2 regions of the Synechococcus sp. MVIR-18-1 genome follow, and region 2 is predicted to be linked to the other one. Evidence: riboswitches for the same ligand, from Rfam matches in the RefSeq annotation. Region 2 holds a riboswitch; the other holds the start of a gene.
What was found. A riboswitch is a leader RNA that binds a small molecule or an ion and turns the genes downstream of it on or off. The one in region 2 is predicted to bind cobalamin.
Positions count from the first base shown of each region.

Region 1 (11,877 bases), 220 kb from region 2:
GGATGACATGACCGAGGTTCTTGCTGGTTTGAGTGCTCGGCACGGCAAGCCAATCAGCACATCGATCAAAGAAGACCACTATGAGGATCAGCTCTGGGTTTGGAACACAGGTGAGGACCTGATTACAGCCGTAAAACGAACGAGCGGCAATGTACAGAAATTTTTGATTTCCTACCGACCAAGTCGACTCAACCCCAAAACGCTTTAACCCCGGCTTGTTTTGAATCTTTATAGATCGAAGCTGGTTTCGTGTACATCGTTGGAAGCCTTTAAATCATCTAGCAAAGTGCAAAGCCTTGATCAAAAATTCCAATGAAGCGTTTCTTCCCCTGAAAATATTGCTATCACTAGAAAGAAGATACAATTACATCAGCTGATGAGCGATTTTTTTTACTTTCTAGAAAGCTGGAGATGGCCTTTAGCAATCGTTCTTTCCATCTTTTTTGTTAGTCGTGCCCTCATCGTGGTTGCAAGAATTGGAATCCGAGTTGAAATCTTCACGCGTCTACCCATTCTTGTAGGAACTGGAAGCGAGCCGATCCAAGCGGAAGTAGGAAAAGTGCGGATCTAGGAGACACGCACTTAAGACTTTTTCATTTCAGCTCTGCTCGATCTCTCTCTTGATCTCCTCTTCACTAAAGGAGTGTCGATGAGGATGGGTGATTTTCCATCCTTGAATCAAAAGAGCGCCCCCCCAACCGATAAGTGGATAGATCGGCCAAAAAAAGCCAAACCCAGAAAAAGCCCACACCACAATTAAGAGACCATTCACCCAGAGGTAATTGATCACTTGATGGCGATAGGACCTCTTGCGGCTAAGACGGCTGATGGCATGACGCCGAGATTCTTCGTCGATTGTCATCTGGCTATAGAGAATCCTTGGTGCTCTCTATAGCCAGTCATCCCCTTAAAAGCTAAAACTCACACCAGTTCCCACATGATGACTCCAGCCCTTACCCCAGCCTTCTCCACCTGCGGTGCTGTAGATAGGCTTCCAATGGGCAAATAACACCACACTGTCTGCAAGTGGATATTCCATCCCAATCTCGCCGCCCCAATCTGTCCTCTGGGAAAGACCTGAGTAATCACCAGGTGAGTAAAAACGAGGCCCAGCAGTAAGGGTCACATTGAGCTGGTCAACAAAGAAGCCGAATCCAAGCCAGGTATCCGTATAATTTCCAATAAAAAGGCCGTCGGTCTCCCAACCGCTTCGATTTTCAACAGACACAAACACGCCATCTAGAACGGATTCAAGTCCATCTCCAAGGGCAAAGTTGAGATCGCCATCTCCAAAGGCATAAACGAGCTTGGCTCCCACCTCATTTTTCAGACCAACACTGTCTTCACCCTCATTACCGGTGACGTAATAAGGCCACCAAGACAATGACAATTCGAGGCGATCATTCGGTTGATAACGGGCCTGCATAAAGCCCTTGATATCTGTACGACGGAACGGTGCTCCTGATCCATGGCCATGGCCTTCATGTCCAGCATGGGAATCGCCATGACCCTCCTCATGATCACCATGATCATCACCATGATCTTCAGCGTGATCCCCATGATCATCGCCGTGTTCATCGCCATGGCCGCCATGACCTCCCTCCTCAACATGCACGCGACCATAAAAATGCTCTGCTTCTCCCCAAACCAGGGAGGGACCGATCTGTGCTTCGATCGCGAAACTTCCCTTATTGGGTAAGCCCCATTCCAGAACAGCACCGAACTGGCCATCAATGGCGTAGTGCTCTGGACGCCCCTCCAGATTGGTTTCGAAGCCGCCGTGGCCTTCAATCGTGACCACTGGCCGGGCCTTAAATTCACCCGGTTTGAGCTCCTCACCACCACCTCCGTGTGCTCCATGAGCTCGAACAGGATGAAAGGCAAGATCGCCTCCTAATAAAAGTCCTGCAACAGCACCACCTTGAAGAACTCGACGCAAAATTAAATTCATGACAATAAGAAATAGTTAGAAAAGAAGATAGAAATAGTTATTAAATTGCAGCCCAACGCTGCTGAAGTTGAGACGCTCCCTTCTGATCACATTTGCCTCCTTGAGCATTTACAAAAATGCAAACATTGCTCGTTGCCGTTTGCACCAAGCTCTTCCCTGGTGCTTGCCCATCACCAAAAGGTACTTGCTTGGCAATCGGAAGCCCGCTACTCCGACTAATCCGTCGCATCGTTTTAGAAGGAGGAAGTGACTCGGGAAAGATGGCCTTACTTCCAGAAGCTTTGATCGACTTGCTGATTGCAGACAAGCTCGAAGGACGCAATGTTCCCCCCGTGGTGTAATCATCCAGAACGGGAAGTTCACGAACGCCGTAACGCTTAGCCAAAAAATCGTAAGTGCGGTGACCGGTCACAAGCACACGCTGCTTTTCTGGAACGGTGGCAACTTGTTGACCGATCCAAACGCCAAGAGAAGCAAGAACGCGATCAGCCTTCGCGCGGCGCTGGTCAATTTGAGCATCACCGTTGGCATCAAACAAGGGTTTCAATCTCGATGCAACGGTGTTGGCCATTGCAATCACATTGGCTGGGTCATGCCAGATGTGGGGATCTTTTGCGGGGTTGTTGGGGACAGCAATATTTCCAACCTTTACAACGGTGCCTGGAATTCTGATCTTGTTTAACGCCGGCGTGAGGTTGTACCCGTTCAAGAGCACAATTTTTGCTTTCGCAAGATTTTGGCGATCAGCTGGGCGCAATGCCATGGAGTGCGGATCTGTGCCCGGCTTGATCAAACAGATCACTTTTGCTTGATTTCCCACCAAAGTGCGCGTGAGATCGCAAAGAATCCCGTCGGCAGCCACCACGGTGGGAGTTGCCGTATTAGCTGCCGCCAGCAAAACACTTGCAAACGGTAAAGAAGCGATCAGGGGCACTTGCGAGAGGAGAATTTCTAGAAACGATAATCATTCTCATGAAAATGGCTAGGTACTTCTTCTTGCCAATGGGCAAAGCAACACAACGCAAGCCACACCAATCAAAGGACCTGGGGGGAGATTGAGAGGCAAGGCCAAAAGGAAGCCACCGCCACTCAGGGCCAAACCCACAACAGCTGCCTGAACCATTGCGGCACGAAGACTTTTTACCCGGCGTAGCCCTGGAAGAACCGGTGCGCATAGCAAGCCAATCACCAGAATCACTCCCACTGCTGCCATTGCACTGACAATCACCGCAGCAGTAACCGCAGACATGGCAAGCCGTAGACCTCGCACCGGCAGCCCCGCCGCCGCTGCACCCTCTGGATCAACACCCAAATAGACAAGCTGCCTATAGCGAGTGCCAAGAAGCAAGGCCACCGCAAGACACGCCACCAAAACCCGGCATATATCAAGCCAACCCACCGTGAGCAAATCACCAAACAGCAAGGCCTCAAGATCCAGGCGCAAACCCAGCAAAGGGATCAGCAAAACGCCGAGCCCAAGAAAACCGGCAAGCACGGTATTGATCACAGCTTCCTCATTCAGCTTCGAGCTGCGCTGCAATCGTTCCGCCAGCAGGGAACCAAGAATGCCGCTGATGATGCCCCCCACTGCTGGGTCAAAACCAAACGCAACGGATACCGCCAGTCCTGGAAGAACGGCATGGGAAATGAGGTTGGCCTGAAGCACCCGGCGCTGGGTCACTAACAGAGTTCCCATGACAGGACACAAAATCCCCACCAAAAGTGCCATCAACAGAGGCAACAACCAAAAAACGATCTCATCCACAGTGATGATTCCCCGGATTGACTAAACCTTTAAGAGAGCTCCTCACCTCCGCAGGTGGGCCATCAGCAAGAACACGCCGATCAACCACGATCACGCGGTCATAGGAATCGAGCGCCTCACCCCAGTCATGACTACTCACCAGCAAGGTATGACCAGCATCAGCCAATTGGCGCATCAGGAATAACAACTGATCACGAGAGGGCGGATCAATCGCAGCACAGGGTTCATCGAGAAGAAGCATGCGAGAGGGTTGTACCAAAGCGCGGGCCAGCAAAGCGCGTTGCTGCTGCCCACCTGAGAGTGCATCAAGGCGTCTGTTTCCAAGGTCTGCCAGCCCAACCCGTTGCATCGCAGCCTCCCGATCGCAGCACCCAAAGGCTTGACCGTTCATGGCTCCAAGATCCACGAGATCACGAACACTGATTGGGAACGACCAATCAATCCGACTGCGCTGAGGCATCAACACCACCCGTTCGCGGCAAGTTTCGATCGGATCCCCATCGCAATAAACCGAGCCACTTGTCGGACGTAATTGCCCCTTAAGCACATGCAACAGAGTGGATTTACCGGCTCCATTTGCACCAACTAGAGCTGTCAATGTCCCTGATTGCAGCGACAGCGAGACGTTTTCCAAGACAACGTTATCGCCATATTGAACATTCACATCCCTTGCTCTGAGAACTGGCTCTTCCAAAAATTGAAACGTCAAGTTGGCTCAACCTATCGACGGACCTTGGAGAATTCATCCAATTCGCCACCTGCCGGTAACCATCGCGCCAACACAACCTGAGGCTTAAGAAGCTCAAACTCAAGGCTGCTGCCATCAATTAGGGCAGCTCGGCGTTGCACACCATCCCCATCTGTCATCACCGTAAGAAGACGATTCGTGGCGGGATCAACATCAAGAATCGCGCCTGAAGCCAGATACCATCCAGGCAAAGACCTTCGCTTGAGCACTGTTCCAGAGCTGTTCAGAAGCAGTAATTCATCTCGAAGAGTCGGCGATGCATCACGCAGAACAATCCAAATCTTTTCTCCCCGGTTATCGCAAGCCGTTGCCATCACCCCCGCCTCCCCCAACCAAACCTGTCGTGGGGGCTGTCCTGGAATAACGAGCTCTATCGACCGTCGATAATCAGGCCAGTTCCTTAACAACACCGCGCGACCGGAGCCAGTGCAAAACGACTTGAGCTCCCTGCTTCCAGGCAGGCTCTGCGAAGCATTCCTATTTCGATCAGGGTTCATTGGTAAAAGATCAAGCCCGTCGTAAGAGGGAACAACCATTCCGCTTCCATCAGGAAGAAGACGAATTGCGCCTGCAACCTCGAGGTTGAGATCCCGTCGCTTGGAGCTAACCGAACGAATCCAGGTTCGATCGCTACCAGCTTCAATACCACCAACTTGCACGAGTAATTCCCCGCGCTGATTGCTACTTAAGTGGGCAAACAAAAGTGACCCAGATGCCAATGATTGGATGGCACCTGGCAACGGTTCAGCTAATTGTTGCGCTTGATCGCTAATCGCCCTTGGGGTGAGCTGGCGAAGCAACACCTCCAGCTTGGAAGGATCGTTATCGGTCACGAAGGCAACGCCCTCTCCATTGCCAAGCGGCTCAAGCTGAAGAATGCGCTGCTCAATAGACGACAACGGCAACCAACTGCCATCCTTACGACGCAGTTTCAACTGCTCTCCCTCCTCCTCGACCACCACTGCAACGAGAGTGGAACGAGGGTCCCACCAAAGCGAGTGGTTAGGCAGAGCAAGCCCCCGTTGATCATCCCCAGCAAGAACAAGCCTCTGAGGCGAACGAATGAGGGCGCCAGGATCGAGAAGCAAGCGGAACTGATCCTGTTGACCAAACCACTGATGGGGCTGATCGGGGAACAGACCACTATTTTCAGCCACCGACTTGCGGTTCATCGTTCGGCTGAAACGAACGTCAAGTGCTGCAGCACCTGAACGCATGGATTGAATCGCAACGGATCGCAAACGCGGCGGACGACGCAACAAAATCTGCTGCTGAACCAAAGCGACCAGGCCCAAGCCCATCAATGCGACGCTTAAAAGTCGAATCTTTGCGCTCGATGAGCCCAAACCCTTAGAGCTCATGGTTCCAAAGGCCGTTCAGGCCTAGGGATGGATTGAATTGTGATGGGCTTCACCATGTTGATAAGCAGTCCATCCATGGTCTTTGTTGTCATCGTTCCCTCGATAGCCAGCCATTCATCCGGCTTCGGATCCGCGTTTGCAGGCCATTCAATGGGGAGGCCAGCAGGGGTGGCATCAGCCAGACAGCACCGAACCGTGAGACGGGCGAGCTGGGGCTGCATCCCAGGGCGTTGAAGCACAAAACCACTAATTCTCACAGGATCACCCGCATGCAAATTGGGATCGGGCTGACTGCGCAGCAGCCGAACCCATTCCGTCAACGTGCGTTGTTCCGGCGGAAGGAAAAAACTCAATCGCGGCGCCTCAGGCAAGGTTTCGCTGCGATTCGCAGCCAAATCACTGAAAGAAGGTGCGGGGGGAAACAGCAAAACCAACAAGGCCACCGCAACCGAAACCAACCAACTCAAAGGAGTTAGAGGAGTTTTCAAGCGTGGAGCAGAGCGAAGCTGTATGGCTCCGAGCACCATCAGAACAACTCCTGCAATCGCAACCACCGGATGGAAAACCGCATTCAGCAGTAGATCCAAACGAGCCGACACACTGCTCCAAACCAACAACCATCCCCAAAGCAGCAAAACAAGGGGAGGGACGTATCGCGCTTGTCGAATCCGGTTCAGACGTGGCATTGCGTTACAGCAGCACAAGATTGACCCATTGCCCGATCAAGAGAACGAGCAACGATGCTGCAACTGCGGTGATGGCAATGGCTCGCGTTGAAAGAAGCACAGTGAACAAGCCAGCAAGCTTGAGATCCACCACTGGACCAAGCAGCAGAAAGGCCAACAAGGCACCAGGCGTGACCTGGGCGGCAAAGCCAAGCGCAAGAAATGCATCAACGCTGGAACAAACCGAAACCACGAGTGCCAAGAGCATCAGAGCTAGCACCGAAACGGTGGGGCCTGAGCCCAAAGCCAGCAGCCAACTGCGCGGCAACCAGGTTTGCACCGCAGCGGCAAGGGCACAGCCAAACACGAGCAGGGTGAGCAGGCTCAAGAATTCACGCGTGCTGTGTTGGAGCAGCTCCGCAGGCCGAAGCGGCACCTCCTCGAACCGACGTTCAGAAGCATTGAAGCTCACACCAACCAGTCCACTGCCACGTTCAAGCAGTCCCACCCGAGAAAGGGGTTGACTCAGTCTTCTTTCCTCGAGCAAGGCAGACGCCAACAACCTCGACTCAGGCAGCAGCCCCAGCAGAGCGCTGAGCGCGATCGCAATCAGAAAAGCACCGATTGGTCGCCCCCAAAGCAACCAGGTCTGATCAGGGAAGGCAGCCCAAGTGCTCGCCAACACAATCGGATTGAGAACCGGCGCTGCGAACAAAAAACCAAAACCAGTCCCCAACGGCGCTCCGCTTGCAAGCAAACGTCTCGCGACAGGAACGTTCCCACATTCACAAGCCGGCAAAGCGAAACCAAGCAAGGCTCCAACCACTGGCGCCAAGAGTGGATGGCGAGGCAGGCGCTTAATCCAAGTGGACTGGGGGACAAGCCATCTCGCCAGGCCAGCAATCGAAACGCCCAAAAGCAAAAAAGGAAGCGCTTCGATTAAGAGGCCTTGAAAGATGGCCCAGCCTGTAGCGAAGCGTGTCATCAAGCGGTGAAGCTGTTAACTCCAGCCATGGCTGGCTTGATCTTCAACGTAGGCAGCAACATCAGCAATTTCATTCTCACTAAGCACATCCAGGAATGCAGGCATCGCGTTACGCCCATAGGTGACCTGAGCCACGATTCCGGTCTCATGACCAGTCAAGTAGTTAGGAAGGAACGCCTCAAGGTCGGCCTGCCGCAACGTGCGCTCACTCTTCACAATGTTTCCACCGCCGGCATGGCATGCGGCGCAATTGGTATTAAAAATCTGACCGCCCCTAACGGTGTCAGAGGCCATCGCACGCATGGGCATGCTCAAGACCAGCACCAAAGCAAAAACAGCGGATAGCAAAAAACGCATGGTGCCCCAAATCAATTGTCACCATTCTCAGGAGATCTGAAGCACCGGTGGTGACGTTGCTGCAGATCGTTATGGAATGAATCTGAGAGTCGTCAAGCCACCAGGGCAGCCCAGGCGAATGCTCCACCGATACCAATCCAAATCCCTGCTGCCACACGCTTGCCCTCAGCTCCAAGAGCATCCAGCAATCGCTTCGAGGCAAGGCTGACAGCAAGAAGTAAGGCACCTTGGGCAATCAAAAGACCCAAGAAGTAAGTGAATAGAGGCGTGGATTCAGCTCCAACGATCGCGCCACCGAGCAGATATCCGTGCAATCCAATAACCGGCAGCAAGATTCCTGCAGGAATGATGTTGAGAGCGATCAAACCCTCAACCGCCAAAGTCAGTGAAACAAGCACCTCAGCAGCAGGCGCAAGACTGGAGGGCAGAGGAAAGATTTGCGTTAATACCGCCCCTCCAAGGGCGAAAGCCAAAAGGGGAAGAACCCAAGCCACTGGGCGCCTAAGTCCGATCAATCCAATCGCCAGAAGAAAGAGGAGATGGTCAGGTCCGAGCAGGGGGTGGCCAATCCCACTGATCAATCCTTGAAGCGCATTCATGTCACCCCCTTCAGCCATCGCAAAGGGATGGTGGGCAACAGCGGGCCCTGCAAACGTGAGTAACAATCCGGTTACAGCAACAACTCCGAGACCGAAAAGGGCTCTGGTGCTTCTTTTGAACATCAATGGTCGATCCTCGTCGGTTAAAAAATCGGCGGGCGTTCTGACTTCTGCTGATGAATTTCAGCAGTTCACAGCTGCGGGACAGCGACGGATTTTCACCGCTCTTTCCCCGTTACCTCTAGTGACTGAATCCCACTAGAACCGAAATAATGTTCTACCTCAGTTCAAGGTCAGTGCCCTGCACTTGAGCCATGGTTATGAGCGTTGCAAGGCATCCATTTCGCCCCCATCTGGTGGGCCCCCTTGCAGTTGAACAAAGCTGCGGCCTCCTCGGCTTCTGCCTTGGTGTCATACATCGCTTTGATGGGCTCCGTTCCAGCTTTTGATGCGGAAGGCTCCATCTCCATCGACAGCAACGTGTCGCTGTGGTCAGAACCTATCTCGTGATGAGCGATTGCTGGAGTCGTCAAAGCCAGCAAGCCCAAAAGCAGTCCAGCGGAGGGAGAGAGACGCATCTCAGATTTGATTGCAACCAGTTGAGTTTGATGCATCAGGCCGCGCTAGACAGCTGCGCTACACATCAAGCCTCAAATGGTGCTGAAGTGCGATACAAAACGATCCAACCAGTGCAGATCCAAGTCTTAAATCAGGATCTCACCGATTGGGCAAGGTTGAAATGGGCAGCGACGATGCGAATCGATGGCGCAAGATCCCGTGCTTAGGAGCAAAGAGGAAAGCAATCACAAACAAACCTGTCTGGACAAGAACGATGCAACCAGCTGTTGAACTATCAGTCCAATAACTTGTATACACCCCAAGAAGGCTGGAAAGAATGCTGCTGCCAATCGCCAACCAACTCATTCGATCAAAGCGATCGGTTAATAGGTAAGCGGTAGCCCCAGGCGTGACCAGCATGGCCACCACCAAAATGATGCCTACCGTTTGCAATCCAGCAACCGCAGCAAGAGAAAGTACGGAGAGAAGGAGGTAGTGGAGAACACCCGTGTTGATTCCAATCGAGCGTGCATGCGTGGGGTCAAAACAAAACAACAACAGATCACGACGAAACAACAAAAGAACAGCCGTGACCAGAACTGATATCAGAACCGTTTGTTGAATATCAGCAATAGAGATCCCAAGTACATTGCCAAAAAGAATATGGGTGAGATCAATATTGCTACGCGTCTTCGAAACCAACACCAGTCCTAGAGCGAAGAAACCCGTAAACACAAGGCCAATCACCGTATCTTCTTTGATTCGGGATTTCTGCTTCACAAAACCAATCGTGGCGACTGATCCCACACCAAACACAAAGGCCCCAACTGAAAAAGGCAACCCAATGGCATAGGCAAGGATGACTCCTGGCAACACAGAATGAGATACCGCATCACCCATCAGCGCCCATCCCTTGAGGGTCATGTAGCAAGAGAGGAGACCGCAGACGCCACCAACGGTGGCGCTGATTAGCAGTGCCCGCACCATGAAGGCATGCTGAAGAGGCTCGAGCAAAAATGTGGTCAAGCGTCCTCCGAGGAACTATTTCCGGTTAATAAGTCCGGAGGGAGGCCCCCAAAGGCCAAAGAAAGATTTTCCGGAGTGAACACCTCCGATGTTTCACCGTAAGCCAAAACCGTTTTATTGATCAGAACCGTGAGATCGCAGAAGTCTCTGACATGACTGAGATCATGCGTTGAAATCAAAATGGTGCGTCCTTCCGTACGCAACTGAAAAAACAGTTCTGCCATCAACTTTTCCGTACGAACATCCACACCATTGAAGGGTTCGTCCAACAACAAAACCGATGCGCGCTGTGCAATAGCTCTTGCCAAAAATGTCCGTTTGCGTTGACCTCCAGAGAGAGCAGCGATCGGACGATCCCTGAGATCAAGAAGCTCAACGCGCTCAAGAGCATCCCGAACCGCAACCCTGTCTGACTGCCGTGGAATCCGGAGCACATTCATGGCTCCATAGCGGCCCATCATCACCACATCCCAAACAGAGACGGGGAAATCGCAATCGATCCCTTCACTCTGAGGCACATAGGCAACGGCTTGATCGCGCTGAGCCCGGGCAACGCTGCGACCGTTAATTCTGATGTGTCCACGCGAAGGGCGAATGAAACCAGTCAGAGCCTTGAAAAGGGTCGACTTACCGGACCCATTCATCCCTACCAATCCACAGATGCACCCCGAAGGAAGATGAAGAGAAGCGTCGTAGAGGGCAACTGTGCCGTTGTAGTCAACACAGATCTGATCGGCCTCGATCCGCATCAATTCACTTTGGGTCATAAGGACGTTTCGGCGGATGCAGCCAACCCCTGCCTAATAAGTTTCACATTGTGGCGTTGAAGGTCGAGCAGAGTTGGTGCAGGACCGTTGCGTTTTGATAAAGAGTCCACATAGAAGCTGCCACCGAAACGAGCTCCCGAGGCACGAGCCACCTCCCGTTGAGCTTTATCACTCACTGTTGTTTCACAAAACACCGCGGGGACCTGATCTTTCTTCACACGCTCGATTAATCGAGCCATACGTCTTGGAGTGATCTGGCTCTCAGCATTAACCGGCCACAAATAGGCCTCATCAAATCCATAGTCTTGAGCTAAATAAGAAAAGGCCCCTTCACAGCTCACGAGAACGCGCTGCTGCTGGGGAATGACAGCGAGGAGGTTACGTAATTCAGCATCCAGGTTTTCCAACTGGAGCTTGTAGCTATCACCATTGTTGCGATACAACTGGGCTCCCTCTGGATCGAGTTGAGAAAACGCATCCACAAGTCGATCCACATATCCCTGAGCTCTCAGGGGTGACATCCAGGCATGGGGATTGGGCTTACCGGCATAGGCATCACCCTCAATGAGCAATGGCTGCATTCCCTCGGTGAGAGTGACAGTGGGCACATCACCAGCGGATTGAACAAAGCGGCGAGCCCATAGCTCCAAACCCAACCCATTTTCAACAATTAAGTCTGCACCTGAGGCTTGCTCTAAATCCCGCGGTGAAGGCTCATATCCATGAATTTCTGCACCCGGCTTGGTAATCGATCTAACTTGCAAACGATCACCAGCCACCTGACGTGCCATATCAGCGAGGATCGTGAATGTTGTCAGAACAACTGGACGATTATCAGCACTATTTCCTGATTTATTAGACAACGTACCCTGACTTGAGCAGGCAACAGCCATAGGCAAAGCGAGAATAATCGTAGCCACCTGACGCAAAATACGTCTCCCCAATATTCCCGCCAAAAAGTTGTTAATGATGCTCATATTAGCCATATCTGTGATTGGATGAGCTTGTATTCACGAGGATGGTTTTGCTGCAGTGGCTCCGCGCCGGCGCCTGCAGCGCTCAGAGCAGTAACGCACTTCATCCCAAACATCTTTC
Region 1 covers NZ_CP047942.1:1,499,690-1,511,566, forward strand. Annotated here, with positions in the region: gene SynMVIR181_RS07920 (hypothetical protein) at 1-208, shown strand, start outside; gene SynMVIR181_RS07925 (hypothetical protein) at 377-571, shown strand; gene SynMVIR181_RS07930 (2TM domain-containing protein) at 599-862, opposite strand; gene SynMVIR181_RS07935 (hypothetical protein) at 908-1,951, opposite strand; gene SynMVIR181_RS07940 (metal ABC transporter substrate-binding protein) at 1,992-2,885, opposite strand; gene SynMVIR181_RS07945 (metal ABC transporter permease) at 2,934-3,716, opposite strand; gene SynMVIR181_RS07950 (metal ABC transporter ATP-binding protein) at 3,709-4,425, opposite strand; gene SynMVIR181_RS07955 (hypothetical protein) at 4,437-5,825, opposite strand; gene SynMVIR181_RS07960 (TIGR03943 family protein) at 5,822-6,511, opposite strand; gene SynMVIR181_RS07965 (permease) at 6,516-7,475, opposite strand; gene SynMVIR181_RS07970 (c-type cytochrome) at 7,491-7,832, opposite strand; gene SynMVIR181_RS07975 (HupE/UreJ family protein) at 7,925-8,554, opposite strand; cobalamin riboswitch at 8,567-8,715, opposite strand; gene SynMVIR181_RS07980 (DUF3721 domain-containing protein) at 8,725-9,009, opposite strand; gene SynMVIR181_RS07985 (metal ABC transporter permease) at 9,149-9,976, opposite strand; gene SynMVIR181_RS07990 (metal ABC transporter ATP-binding protein) at 10,012-10,764, opposite strand; gene SynMVIR181_RS07995 (metal ABC transporter substrate-binding protein) at 10,779-11,675, opposite strand; gene SynMVIR181_RS08000 (DUF2256 domain-containing protein) at 11,793-11,877, opposite strand, start outside.
Region 1: another riboswitch for cobalamin. It lies ahead of SynMVIR181_RS07975 (HupE/UreJ family protein); the one in region 2 lies ahead of SynMVIR181_RS06755 (HupE/UreJ family protein).

Region 2 (11,877 bases):
AGGCCATTACGTCATTGGTACAACCCGCACCTCTCAACGGTTCGCTGAGTTGCGCAACGTTGTCAATGAACCGATCAGCCTTGATCTCGCTGACCCAAACTGCGATTTTTCATTCCTTGAAGACCAGCAGGGTCTGCTGATCAGCGTGGCCCCTACGCAAAACGGTGATGGATATCAATCGGTTTTTTCTAGCGGGATTCGAAACCTTGCCCGCGCTTTGCGTTGTCGTCAGTCCATCCAGCCTCTCCACGTGACCTACATCAGCTCTGCTGGTGTGTATGGAGATCATCGCGGCGAGATGGTAACTGAAAATTCATCTGTTGACTCTGTAAACCCTGTTAATGCGATGTTGGTGGAAGCAGAAAATGTATTGCTCACCATTGATCGGCCTGATACAAAAATCTGCGTGATGCGTTTAGGAGGTATTTATGGCCCCGGTAGGGATATGGTTTCGATGATCAAACAGGCAGCTGGTGAACAGATCCCAAAAAATGGGAATGACGTTCCTGCTTGGAGTGGCATTGTCGATATCACCAACGGTGTGAGTTTCGCTTTTAACAACCAGCTTGTGGGAACTTACAACCTTGTTGACGATATGCAGCTCAGTAGGCGCGAATTGTCAAATGAAATTTGTGATATTGATGGATTGCCTCCTGTGATTTGGGCCAATGAAAATAGCCCAGGAGCTCGGGCGATGAATGCCAAAGTAAGTAATGAAAAAATAAAATCAGAGGGGTTCCGCTTGAGTTCTCCCTCCATGCTCCTTCCTACCCCTGTTTAGGCAATTGATTGGTAGTTAATCATCTAAGTTGTAGAGCTAGGTTCAACCATCGTTTAACTAGCTCTACATGTATATAAGTCCTGATTGCTTTCTTATTTTTTCATTAAAAAGTATCGCTTTTGAGGATCTCAGTCTAAACATGTAGGAGTATTTTTAAGATAATTTCTAATCGTCTTTGAAACAGCAAAAAGGATCTCCTCATAGCATTGAAGAGTTCAACATAATTATTTCATTGATAAAATTAAGGATTTCAATCTTCGGCTATTGAAATCAACGGTGGAAAATTGCTTCATCATTTTGAAGTATCAATTCACCAGGGAAGCTGTTGTCCGCTGGAATGCCAAAAGGTCCCGCTGGCCTCGAGTTCTAGCTCATCAATTCGTGCCAGGAGCCCTATCACCGCTTTTTCTGGGCTGATTCCTTTTGGATTGAAGTTGATCATGCGCGTGCTGACAAGCCCTGGGTGGAGGATGGCTATCGCAATTCCGCGTGGTTTCAGGTCGATCGATAGTGATCGACCAGCCATATTCAGCGCCACTTTGGACATCCGGTACCCATAAGAGCCACCCGATGTGTTGTCGTCAATCGAACCCATTCGACTTGTGATCAGGGCCAGCTTTGCGCCTCGGGGCATCAGTTCCACTAGCGATTGCGCCAACAACAACGGGGCTAGGGCATTCACTTCAAATTGACGTTTGATCCCTTCGCTATCAAGGGTCTCGAGATCCATGGATTGCAAAATACCAGCATTAAGGATGACGCCATCCAACGACCGACTCTGTAAGTTCTGAACTAACGCGGAGATAGAGGCTTCACTGCTCAGTTCGATGCCGGACTGAATCTCCACACCGATGGCCTCAAGCTCTGGAGACGCTTGGCGACATACAGCAATTACCTGGTCATGACGAGCCTGTAGTTGACGGCAGAATTCAAGACCGATGCCCCTGTTTGCGCCTGTAACAAGAAAGGTGGCCAAAGAGCCCTCTGAATCAGACAACAGTTTGATTCGGAATCATGAGGGTGCGATGACCGGCAGGAATTTCCAGTTGTGCCAGTCGACATGCCACCATTCCGTGGCAAAGAAACGAAATCCTCTGCGCTCCATTGCCGTTCGTAGTTTTTGAGCATTGGCGGCGCGGTCAGCGAGAACGCCATCAGCATCCACATGGGCGGACTTCGAAAAATCGTCGTAATCCGTTGGCATTCGCAACGGACTCCCCTGCTGATTGATGAGTGTTACATCCACTGAAGCGCCTCGGGTATGACGTCCAGCATTGACTGAGGGATCTGAAACGTAGCGAAGGTCTTGGATTGCATCCCACATCAGCTGCTGAACAGCAAGTGGACGATGAGCATCCCAAATTTTTAATCTAAGTCCTTCCTTGGCAAGATCTTGTTGGACGTTTTGTAGTGCCAAGGCCACGGGACAACGTAGTTGTGGTCAACCTTGGGATAAAGGGTTTGTCCTAGAAAATTATTAGAACTGGCATAGCGAATTTCAAACAGAGGTCTTGGTGAAACCCTATTTAATGACACAAGGTCAAGGCCGCTGCACGTTAATGGGGTCTCAGCACCACTAGGCAATGCGCTGAGTGGGATGCAAAGACAAAATCCAGCCGCCACTTTGAGCAGGATCAGCACATCTTTAAGGCTTTTCCTTTTGCTTTAGGTCATTAAACCAAATACTGATATCAATGATTATGAGATGAATGTTGATTGAAAGTTCCACATTTCACCTGCCTCTTGCCACAACACCCAGGAGTGCCGAGATCCATCAACATCAATGAGTTGTCCTGCAAAACCGGCTGGTGATGGTTGAAAGAGATCGGTTAAATCCTGTACGGCCTTGCCATCACTTGTCAAGATTTTGGTGACTCGCTTTCCAATCCGCTTGGACAGATCTCGCTGGAACTCGTCAATGTTCATATGTCTTTTTCATGATGTTGCATGAAGTGTTTAGAGGTTCAGTGTTGAAACTGATTAGAGGTTACCTCTTGTCATTGGTTTCGTCTTCATGATCCTTCAAAAAGATTGTGTTTATTCATTCAACTAGAGCTGCTTTCGTTTCGAGAAATGAATAAGCCAGGCATAGTTCATGGTTTGATTAAAGGTTTGTTGTATATATAATGTTGAAAGAGGTCTATGTTGACTCAATCCTAATCAACTAGTTTGCACAATTAACATGGTTAATGCGTTTGCAAGAGCTGTGGTCGGTTGATTTAGATGTTGCCTTTTGATGGAATTTCATTCAACGTGATTGCTCTTTGTACTCCGAGCATCAGGGCCGCAGCGTTTCAAGTGCAATCAATGGATTGAACAGGGGGTCGTGGATGCTATGAGGCATGATGTTCGATCCGGCAACGGCAGCGAATCATGGCAAGGTCTTCCTCCTTAGTCCATCGCTAATGCTCTGGGTGGATGTTGTCTCTCAATATCAATCGGCTGCATCCGTAGTGCCTGACTGGGACGAAATGCCGAGGAACGAGAACATGAAAATGATTCTCATTTTGTAAGAACTGAGCTAAAGTTCTTCTACTGGTTTCTCAGGGGTCAGCCTGAGAAGGAAACGGGGAAAGAACGGTGTGATTCCGTCGCTGTCCCGCAGCTGTGAAGCGTCTCTTCGGGAGCCGTCAGTCAGAACGCCCGCCAGATCTACAACCGACGAGGATCGACAATTGACTCTTTCGAAACAGGCCTTCTTGGGGCCGATCAAAACGGCTGCCCTAGGAATTATTCCTCTCCTTTTGCTGGGAAGTCCAGCTTTTGCTCACCACCCGTTTGGCATGGGTGACAGCACCCAGCTCACCGGATGGTCGGGTCTTGTGAGTGGCATTGGCCACCCACTTCTTGGGCCAGACCATTTGCTCTTTTTGCTGGCCATCGCATTCATTGGTCTTAAGCGTCCGAGCGCCTGGATTATTCCAATGCTGGCCATCGGCTTAGGCGGAAGCCTGATTTCTCAGTTCATCCCCTTACCTGATGTAGTTGCGCCCTGGGCTGAAGCCCTCGTGTCGTTAAGCCTTGTGGTTGAGGGCCTGATCGCGCTTTCAATCGCTCCAGCTGCCTGGCTTCTGCCGCTCTTTGGTCTGCATGGCTTTTTGCTTGGCAGCACCATTGTCGGAGCGGAGCCCACTCCTCTCATCACCTACTTCTTAGGTTTGCTAATAGGACAAGGTGTTTTATTAGCCCTTGTCTGCTCTTTATCGCAAACCGTGATCACTCACCTTGGAGAGCAAGGGCGTCGTCTCGGTGCTGGGATCTGGATGGGTATCGGAATTGCCTTTGCCTGGGTCGCACTGATCGACTAATACGCAGATCAATAGAGAAAAACATTCACGACCTCTTCCTTCTTGATGGAAAGGAGGACTTATTGTACAAACATTAAAATAGCCATGAATTTAATTCGGAAAATATTCATTGTGCCTGCAACTTTGAGTATTGTTTTTTCGACAGCTAATCCGAAGAGCAAAGCATCCAGTGTTATTGATCTCAGTATCAATGATATGCCCGAAAACACGGTGCACTCTGTTGCCAGCAGCCGCGAGCAAGTCACCAGCATCACTCAGTTTTCAGACGTTTACCCAACCGATTGGGCTTATCAGGCTCTTAGCAACCTGATCGAGCGCTACGGCTGTGTTGCTGGTTATCCCAACGGCACCTACCGCGGTAACAGGGCGATGACCCGCTTTGAAGCGGCTGCTTTGTTGAACGCCTGTCTCGACCGCGTCACCGAAGTGACCGACGAGCTGAAGCGCCTGATGAAAGAGTTCGAAAAAGAACTTGCCATCCTCAAGGGCCGTGTTGACGGGCTTGAAGCCCGCGTTGGCGAACTGGAAGCCACTCAGTTCTCCACCACCACCAAGCTTTCAGGATTGGCAACGTTTGTTGTTGGTGCCAATAACTTTTCTGGAACCAAATCAAAAGCAGATGCAGCCAATAGAGATTTTGGCGCTACTACGTTCAATTACGACCTTCAATTAAGTCTTGAAACTAGTTTCACGGGAAAGGATTTATTGCTTACTGTCTTAAGAACAGGTAACTTCGATGGTAATTTTGCTTTTGGAGGCAGTCCTAATGCATTGTCAACTTTAGAAACAGCATTTCAAGAAAATGGTGGAAGTAATTTAGGAATTGACAAGCTTTTTTATCAATTTTCTGTTGCCGACTCACTCACCTTCACTCTCGGTGCTCGTGTTGGTCAGGAAGATATGCTTGCCGTATGGCCTAGTGCGTATCCAATCGATGCAATCTTGGATATAACAACATTAAATGGTGCTCCAGCTGCTTACAACAAAAACCTGGGAACAGGAGCTGGTGTTAGTTGGTCAGCTGACAACGGTTTCAGCGTCTCTGCCAACTATGTTGCTGCTCAGGGTTCAAGTTCAGACCCCAATGCTGGTGGTATAGGAACTGAGTTTTCAGAAGCTTCAGGAACTATACAAATTGCTTATGAATCAGAAAGCTGGAACATCGCTGCAATTTGGTCAGGTGTTCAAAGTCCATCTGAATTAGCCGGTAGTTTTGGCACTCCATTTGCTGCAGAAAACTACTTTTCAGGTGGTAACAGCTTTATGAATGCTTGGGGTATTGGCGGCTCCTGGCAACCACAAGACAGTGGTTGGATACCATCTGTCTCAGCAGGTTATGGCTATAACTCTGTTTACGCTAAGAATGCTGGAGATGTCACGGCCAGTCAGTCATGGAATCTTGGTCTGGAATGGGCAGACGTCTTCCTGAAAGGCAACAATGCAGGTATGGCTGTAGGCCAACCTATTTTTGCAACTAGTCTGAAAGGTGATTTAACTCCAGCTGATGGTAATTATGTATGGGAATGGTGGTACCAGTTCCAGGTCACTGACAACATTAGTGTTACACCCGCATTATTCTATTTGAGCCGTCCGGAGGGTCAAAATACTGATCTTGATGATAACGATAATACGTTTAGTCAACTAGGTGGATTGGTAAAAACAACTTTCAACTTTTAAATTACTTCAAATTCAAACTTAATTTTCTTCATTCCCATGTTTTCTCTCTTGCGTTCTAAATCATTCTTCTCTGTTTCTGGTGCGTTGCTGCTTATGGCGTTTCTCGTTTCCTGTGGCACATCGCAAAAAACGAATCGTAATAGTGATCAATCAAAACTCAACGTTGTTACAACGTTTTTACCTATCACTCTGTTCACGGAAGCGGTCGCCGGTGAATGCGCCACTGTCACGTCATTGATTCCACCAAATCTTGGCCCCCATGATTTCCAGGCTACGCCTGCCGACATCTCAGCTCTAAGTAATGCCTCGGTCTTGGTAAAAAATGGACTAGGGATGGAATACTTTCTAGACAAATTAATTACCTCAGCAAACAATAACTCGCTTCAAGTTGTCGATACAAGTCGTGGCGTGGCTGTGATCAGGTCAGACGACGATCAGGATGAAGCTAAGCAGGGGGACCAGGAGTATGGCGAGGTCAACCCTCACATTTGGCTGGACCCACTCCGTGCGGTTCAACAGGTCGAAAATATCCGTGATGGCCTTGTGAAAGCTGATCCAGATTGCGCCGATGGGTACACAAAAAGGGCGGCTGCATACGCTTCTCAGCTGAAGGGCTTGAATACAACAATTGCAACCCAGCTCAAGCCTTTCCGGGGTCAGACGTTCATCGCTTTCCATGACTTTGCTCCCTATTTCGCAGAGCGTTATGGTCTCAAAGCGGATTTTGTCGTTGATGTTCCCGAGATGAACCCCACACCAGAGGATCTCCAACGCGTGTCCAAAAAGGTACAGCAGTCACAACTCAAGGCCCTTTTGAGTGAACCCCAGGAAGGTGACCGTTCTTTTAATGCGTTGGCTTTAGATCTTGGTGTCAAGGTCGTGACGTTTGATCCGCTGGAAACAGGTTCAGAACAAGCTTCTAAACAGCCCGATACTTACTTCAAGGTCATGGACAAGAACGTGGCCTCCCTTATCCAGTCCTTCGGAAGCTAAGGATGAGTGTGAAAGAAGCAATCCTCCAGGTTCATGATCTAAGCGTCGAACGCCGAGGGCGTTTGGCAGTAGAGGGGGTTTCCTTTTCTCTCCCTGCTGAAAGCGACACGGCCCTTGTCGGTCCCAATGGAGCAGGAAAGAGCACGCTTGTCGCTGCTTTGCTTGGACTGCTTCCCCATGCTTCTGGGCGTGTTGAGCTGCTGGGTCAGCCCATAGCTGCCAATGGTTGTTTGCCGCGTTCTGTGCGGGCTCAGATCGCTTATGTACCTCAAAACCTTGTGATTCAAGGGTTGATTCCGCTCAGTGTTGCTGAGTTTGTGGGCTTTGGGTTTGACTTGCCAGGACCAAGCCTGCCGTGGAGGTCGGGTAAGCAAAGAACAGCAGCTGTCTTGAGAGCCTTAGACCGAACCCAAACCTGTGATCTACGCAAACGCTTGCTGACGGAATTGTCGGGTGATCAGCTGAAACGTGTTCTGCTGGCCTTTTGCCTTGTTCGTCCACGACGCTTGCTCGTGCTCGATGAAGCGCAAGCCGGTCTTGATGTTCATTCCAATGAGCAGTTTCAGCAGCAATTGCTCGACCTACGCCGTGAGGAGGGTTGGACTGTTTTGCAGGTCTCGCACGACTTAGAGATGGTTCGACGCAGCAGCGATCAGGTTCTTTGCCTGAACCGGAGTCTTCGCTGCAGTGGCACTCCGCAAGCAACCCTCAGTGAGGAGCGGTTAGGAGAGCTTTACGGCCTCAATATGGTGCCTCAGCCCCATGGTTGAATTTCAATTTTGGAGCCTTCTGTCTGAGCCGTTCATGCAAAGGGCGTTGCTTGGAGGGATGCTTACAGGTGCCCTTGGCGGAGTACTCGGCAGCTTTGCCGTACTTCGTCAGCTGTCGTTCTTCAGCGATGCTTTAGGCCATTCATCTCTGTTGGGAATCACTCTTGGCATTCTGCTTGGCGTGAATCCCACGCTTGTATTGATTCCTTTTGCCGTGCTTTTTGCACTGCTTGTGAGTCAGTTGGTTGAACGCAGTGCTCTTCCCACTGATGCGCTGCTTAACATTGTTTATTCAAGCTCACTGGCCGTAGCGATTCTGGTGCTGAGTCGCGTGAAGACGTACCGCGGAGGTATTCAACAGTTGTTGTTTGGAGATATCCTCGGTATTAGTCCACTCGATATCGTTGTGATTGCAGTCTTTCTTGTTGCAAGTGTGATCTATCTAGGCCTCAGTATGCGGGCTCAAGTATTGCTCACACTGAATCAGGATTTGGCGGGCGCGATGGGAGTACGTACGCGTTGGCATGGTTTGGCATTTGTCATCCTTTTGGCTGTTGTGGTTGCCATATCAATCAAGGCTGTAGGTGTGTTGCTCATTTCAGCCTTTGTTGTGATTCCCGCTTGTGCTGGCCGTTTATTGAGTCGAAGTTTTCCAGTGTATGTGATGATTTCTTCTGCTATTGGTGGTGGATGTGCATTGCTAGGTCTCCTTTTCTCGGGCTTAACAAATTTGCCTTCAGGTCCTTCAGTCGTGATGGTTCAATTCCTTGGTTTTCTACTCGCAATGTTGCTAAGCAGCAGCATCCACCTCAATTCAAGATCATCCTAATTCATGCGCCTTTTGCTTGTCTTCTTTGAATCATTGATGGATCGTTGATATTAAATACTTGGCAATGCCTGAGCTAATACTGTGGTGACTGCCGTATCAACACTAAGAACTCTTGTGCCTAGATGTATTGGCGATGCAATCTTTGCCGTTGCCAGATCAACTTCAAAGGGTACGAATCCACCTTCAGGTCCAATCATGACGACAGAGGGTTTTGAGGCAATATTAAGATCAATTGCTGAATTTTCTGCACCCATGTCTGTAATCCAGCAGCTACGAGATCCGCAGAGATGGGGTAATTGATCTTCTACAAAAGGGCGGAACCGTGGATAAAATTGTACATTCGTCATCAGTGTATCTTTGGAGCGTTCCATGCCTGCAACGAGTGACTCCTGAATTTTTTCTGGTTGCAAAAGAGGGCTTTGCCAGTAACTCTTCTCTACTCTTGCGCTGTTGATCAAGTGTAAATTCTTAACACCATATTCTGCAATCGTACGTAAAATTCGTCGTAACATCTTTGGTCGTGGTAAGGCAAGGACAATGTCAAATTGATGCCTTGGAGGGGCTGATTGGTTTAGAACAACCTTAAGTCGTACAACTTGTGAATCAATAGACTCAACGATGCCATGACCGCAATCACCACCCAGTAGGCCTACTTTTAATGATTCTCCAATAGTTGGATTTAAGACCTTTAAGATATGCGTTAATCGATAATCACGAATGTGTGCTGTATTTGAATCACTAAGAAAGTCTTGCGTTTTGAGGAGAATAATATTCATGGAGAATGATAAATCTATTTAATGGTGAACGATCTGCTGATCGTATTCATTTTATGGATTGGACTCAAGTCAGCTGAATCGTCGGTTTTGAAAGGATGGTCGCTTCACAGACAGTTTGGTCAGAATGCTGGACGTGAACAACCTCTGTGAGAGTCTGATCGTTCACCCTATGGTGATCTGAGCAGGATGGCTGAGCATGCCGTGCGTTGTTTTGGCTGCTAATGGGGTTTGATCCTCGGCGATGGTCGTCAGCGGCAGAACCGCATCGTCGTCAGACGGTTACAAGCAACGTTGACGCCCTTTTGGCTGAAAATGACAGTCTGCGTAGACAGGTTCTGCAGCTGAAAAGGCAGCTTGATGTGCTCCGTCAGCGTCAGTGGACACAATCCCAGTCAAAACAACAACAGCGCTCAAATCCGCGTCGACAAGAGCATGGAGACACAGCACCATCCGTCTCTTCTGAACAGGTTGAACGTTGGGGAGAAGCCCTTGCAAAGCAGCAGGGATGGAATGCCCTTCGTCTCAGCGAACTTGAGCATCTAATCGATGCATTGAATCGGGCCAGTTTTCACCCTCATCTCAATCTTCAACAACGATTGGATCGGCTGATGCCTGGGCTGGGTACCGATTTAATTGCTGCCATGCTTAAGCCGGTCACAAAAAAGCGATGCGCAGTACTTGCAGCATTTGCTCTGTATGGAATTAGGTCTCGTGAATGGCTTGACGAAGACCCACAACGGGTTGTCTTTGAATTAAAAAATAGACAAAGGAGCTCACAAAAAAGTCGCAGAACAAGGTCTGATCAGCGAGCTTCAGATCGCAACTACCAGTCCTACGGTGAAGGAAATAAATCTACGGAGTTATCAATCATCGAAGCACTCCGAGTTTTAGGTCTCAAGCATGGGGCATCTCAAGACTCTATTAAAAAGTCTTATAGGCGCTTAGTTAAACAACATCATCCAGATCTTGGCGGTTCACCCGATTCATTTCGTAAAGTCAATGAAGCCTATCAGTTACTCATCATGAATGCATGACTCATGCTGAAGTGCAAAAGCTATTTATGGTTGTAAATACTGAAGCGAACATCAATTAGTTTTGAATCATTCCCATAGAATGCTTTGATTGTTTTCAGATGATTTTTGGATTCAAGCCAGATCCCGGTAATTGTAAATTTTTGGTTGAGAGTGATTCTTGCTGGACAACGTAACACAATGTTATCAGGGAAAAAATATTCTTCTTCATTCGTTTGTGGTTTCATTTCGAACGTGGTATTAATCGAAGATCGAGTCAAATCAGTATCAATAATTTGAGTGATTCCATGCCATTGGTTTCTGTTTTCCCAAGGTGGAACAAGCTCACTTGTATTCGACCACGATGAATCATCAAGATCCTTACGTCGCTCACGAATGCAAGCTGTTCTTTGAAGTTCACCATCGACCCCATAAAGCATGCCAACGCTGCAGCGAACATTCTTGTTGGTAAGAAAAAGCTCCATTGGAAAATATTGTTCTTTTTTGGCCTGAAGAACAAGCCATGCAGCAGATCCATCGCGAAAAGCCAATCCCCGCATATAGTCGCTCGCAGGATGCATGAATCCATCTTTTTTGCAGTGATCTTTGAAGCTGTACGTCCAATGCTTTTCCTCATGCTCGCCATGATTATAGAAATACTGATTAAATTGATTAATAATCTTTTTTTCAGGATCGGATTCAAACGATCGATTACTTAAGAAGGATTCTGACAACTCTCCACTTGGTTTATAACGTGTCCATTGCCCATCCCAGGCTCCGAGGTGATAATCCCAAAATGCATTCCAGTTTTGTAGGGAGGATAAATTTTGATCATTCATGGTGTCACACCAGTGGAGATGAGGAAAGATACTTTTCTTAGACTGTTAATCTCAATGAAATAAAAGTTGGTGCTTCAGGAGGGGACATCGATCTCAATGATTTGGTTCCCTTAGTCTCATGAATATGCTGATCAAACTCAACCATTGGTAGTAGACGTATTTGAGTAATGGGTCCAGAATTGATCAAGACCACCATTATGAACACTCAGCGGCTGAGTATCGATGATTTGGACCTATTCCTTTTGCCTTGTTGCAGGAGCAGTTTTAATCGCCTTCTCCCTTGATAACGATGGCAATGGTCTCGATGGCGGAGGGTTTGATGGTGATGGTTCGGGCGGAAACCTAAGCCTGCTATTCAGTACTCCGTTTTGGTCGTTTGGTCTCTGTGGGTTCGGCTTGTGTGGACTGTTGATGTTGTTGCTTAGCCCAAAGGACAGTGGATTCCTTTCCTTGTTTGTTGCTTGTTCAATGGGTTTGGGTATGGGATGGGCTGCATCTCATGTGTTGCGCCTTATGAGCCGTCGGGAGGCAGACACACTCATCCGCAATGACGACTTTATTGGTCAACAGGCTTTGGTGACATTGCCTATCACCCAAGCGGAACGTGGTTTTGTTGAATTACGCGTGCGTGGCAGTTTGATTCGAAGACCAGCCCTGAGCAACGCGGGACGACTTGAAGAAGGTACGGCTGTGGTCGTGCTGGCCAGTGATGAATACACCCTGCGCGTGGACCGGTTGTGAGGTTTGTGGACAATCTTCTTCTACGGAGCTAACCCAGGATCAGCTTCCCGTTGCCCATGTCTTCACGACTGCTCAGTGAGCAGCCCTCACCATCGGTTGGTTTCCTGTCTAGGGATCAAAACAACACAATCGCAGGTGGGGTTGGAATTGTTG
Region 2 covers NZ_CP047942.1:1,279,401-1,291,277, reverse strand. Annotated here, with positions in the region: gene SynMVIR181_RS06770 (NAD-dependent epimerase/dehydratase family protein) at 1-781, shown strand, start outside; gene SynMVIR181_RS06765 (SDR family oxidoreductase) at 1,092-1,757, opposite strand; gene SynMVIR181_RS06760 (M15 family metallopeptidase) at 1,794-2,204, opposite strand; cobalamin riboswitch at 3,301-3,447, shown strand; gene SynMVIR181_RS06755 (HupE/UreJ family protein) at 3,565-4,089, shown strand; gene SynMVIR181_RS06750 (iron uptake porin) at 4,174-5,766, shown strand; gene SynMVIR181_RS06745 (metal ABC transporter solute-binding protein, Zn/Mn family) at 5,803-6,759, shown strand; gene SynMVIR181_RS06740 (metal ABC transporter ATP-binding protein) at 6,762-7,529, shown strand; gene SynMVIR181_RS06735 (metal ABC transporter permease) at 7,522-8,358, shown strand; gene SynMVIR181_RS06730 (16S rRNA (uracil(1498)-N(3))-methyltransferase) at 8,409-9,134, opposite strand; gene SynMVIR181_RS06725 (J domain-containing protein) at 9,356-10,168, shown strand; gene SynMVIR181_RS06720 (DUF3598 family protein) at 10,189-10,983, opposite strand; gene SynMVIR181_RS06715 (NfeD family protein) at 11,206-11,724, shown strand; gene SynMVIR181_RS06710 (flotillin family protein) at 11,781-11,877, shown strand, end outside.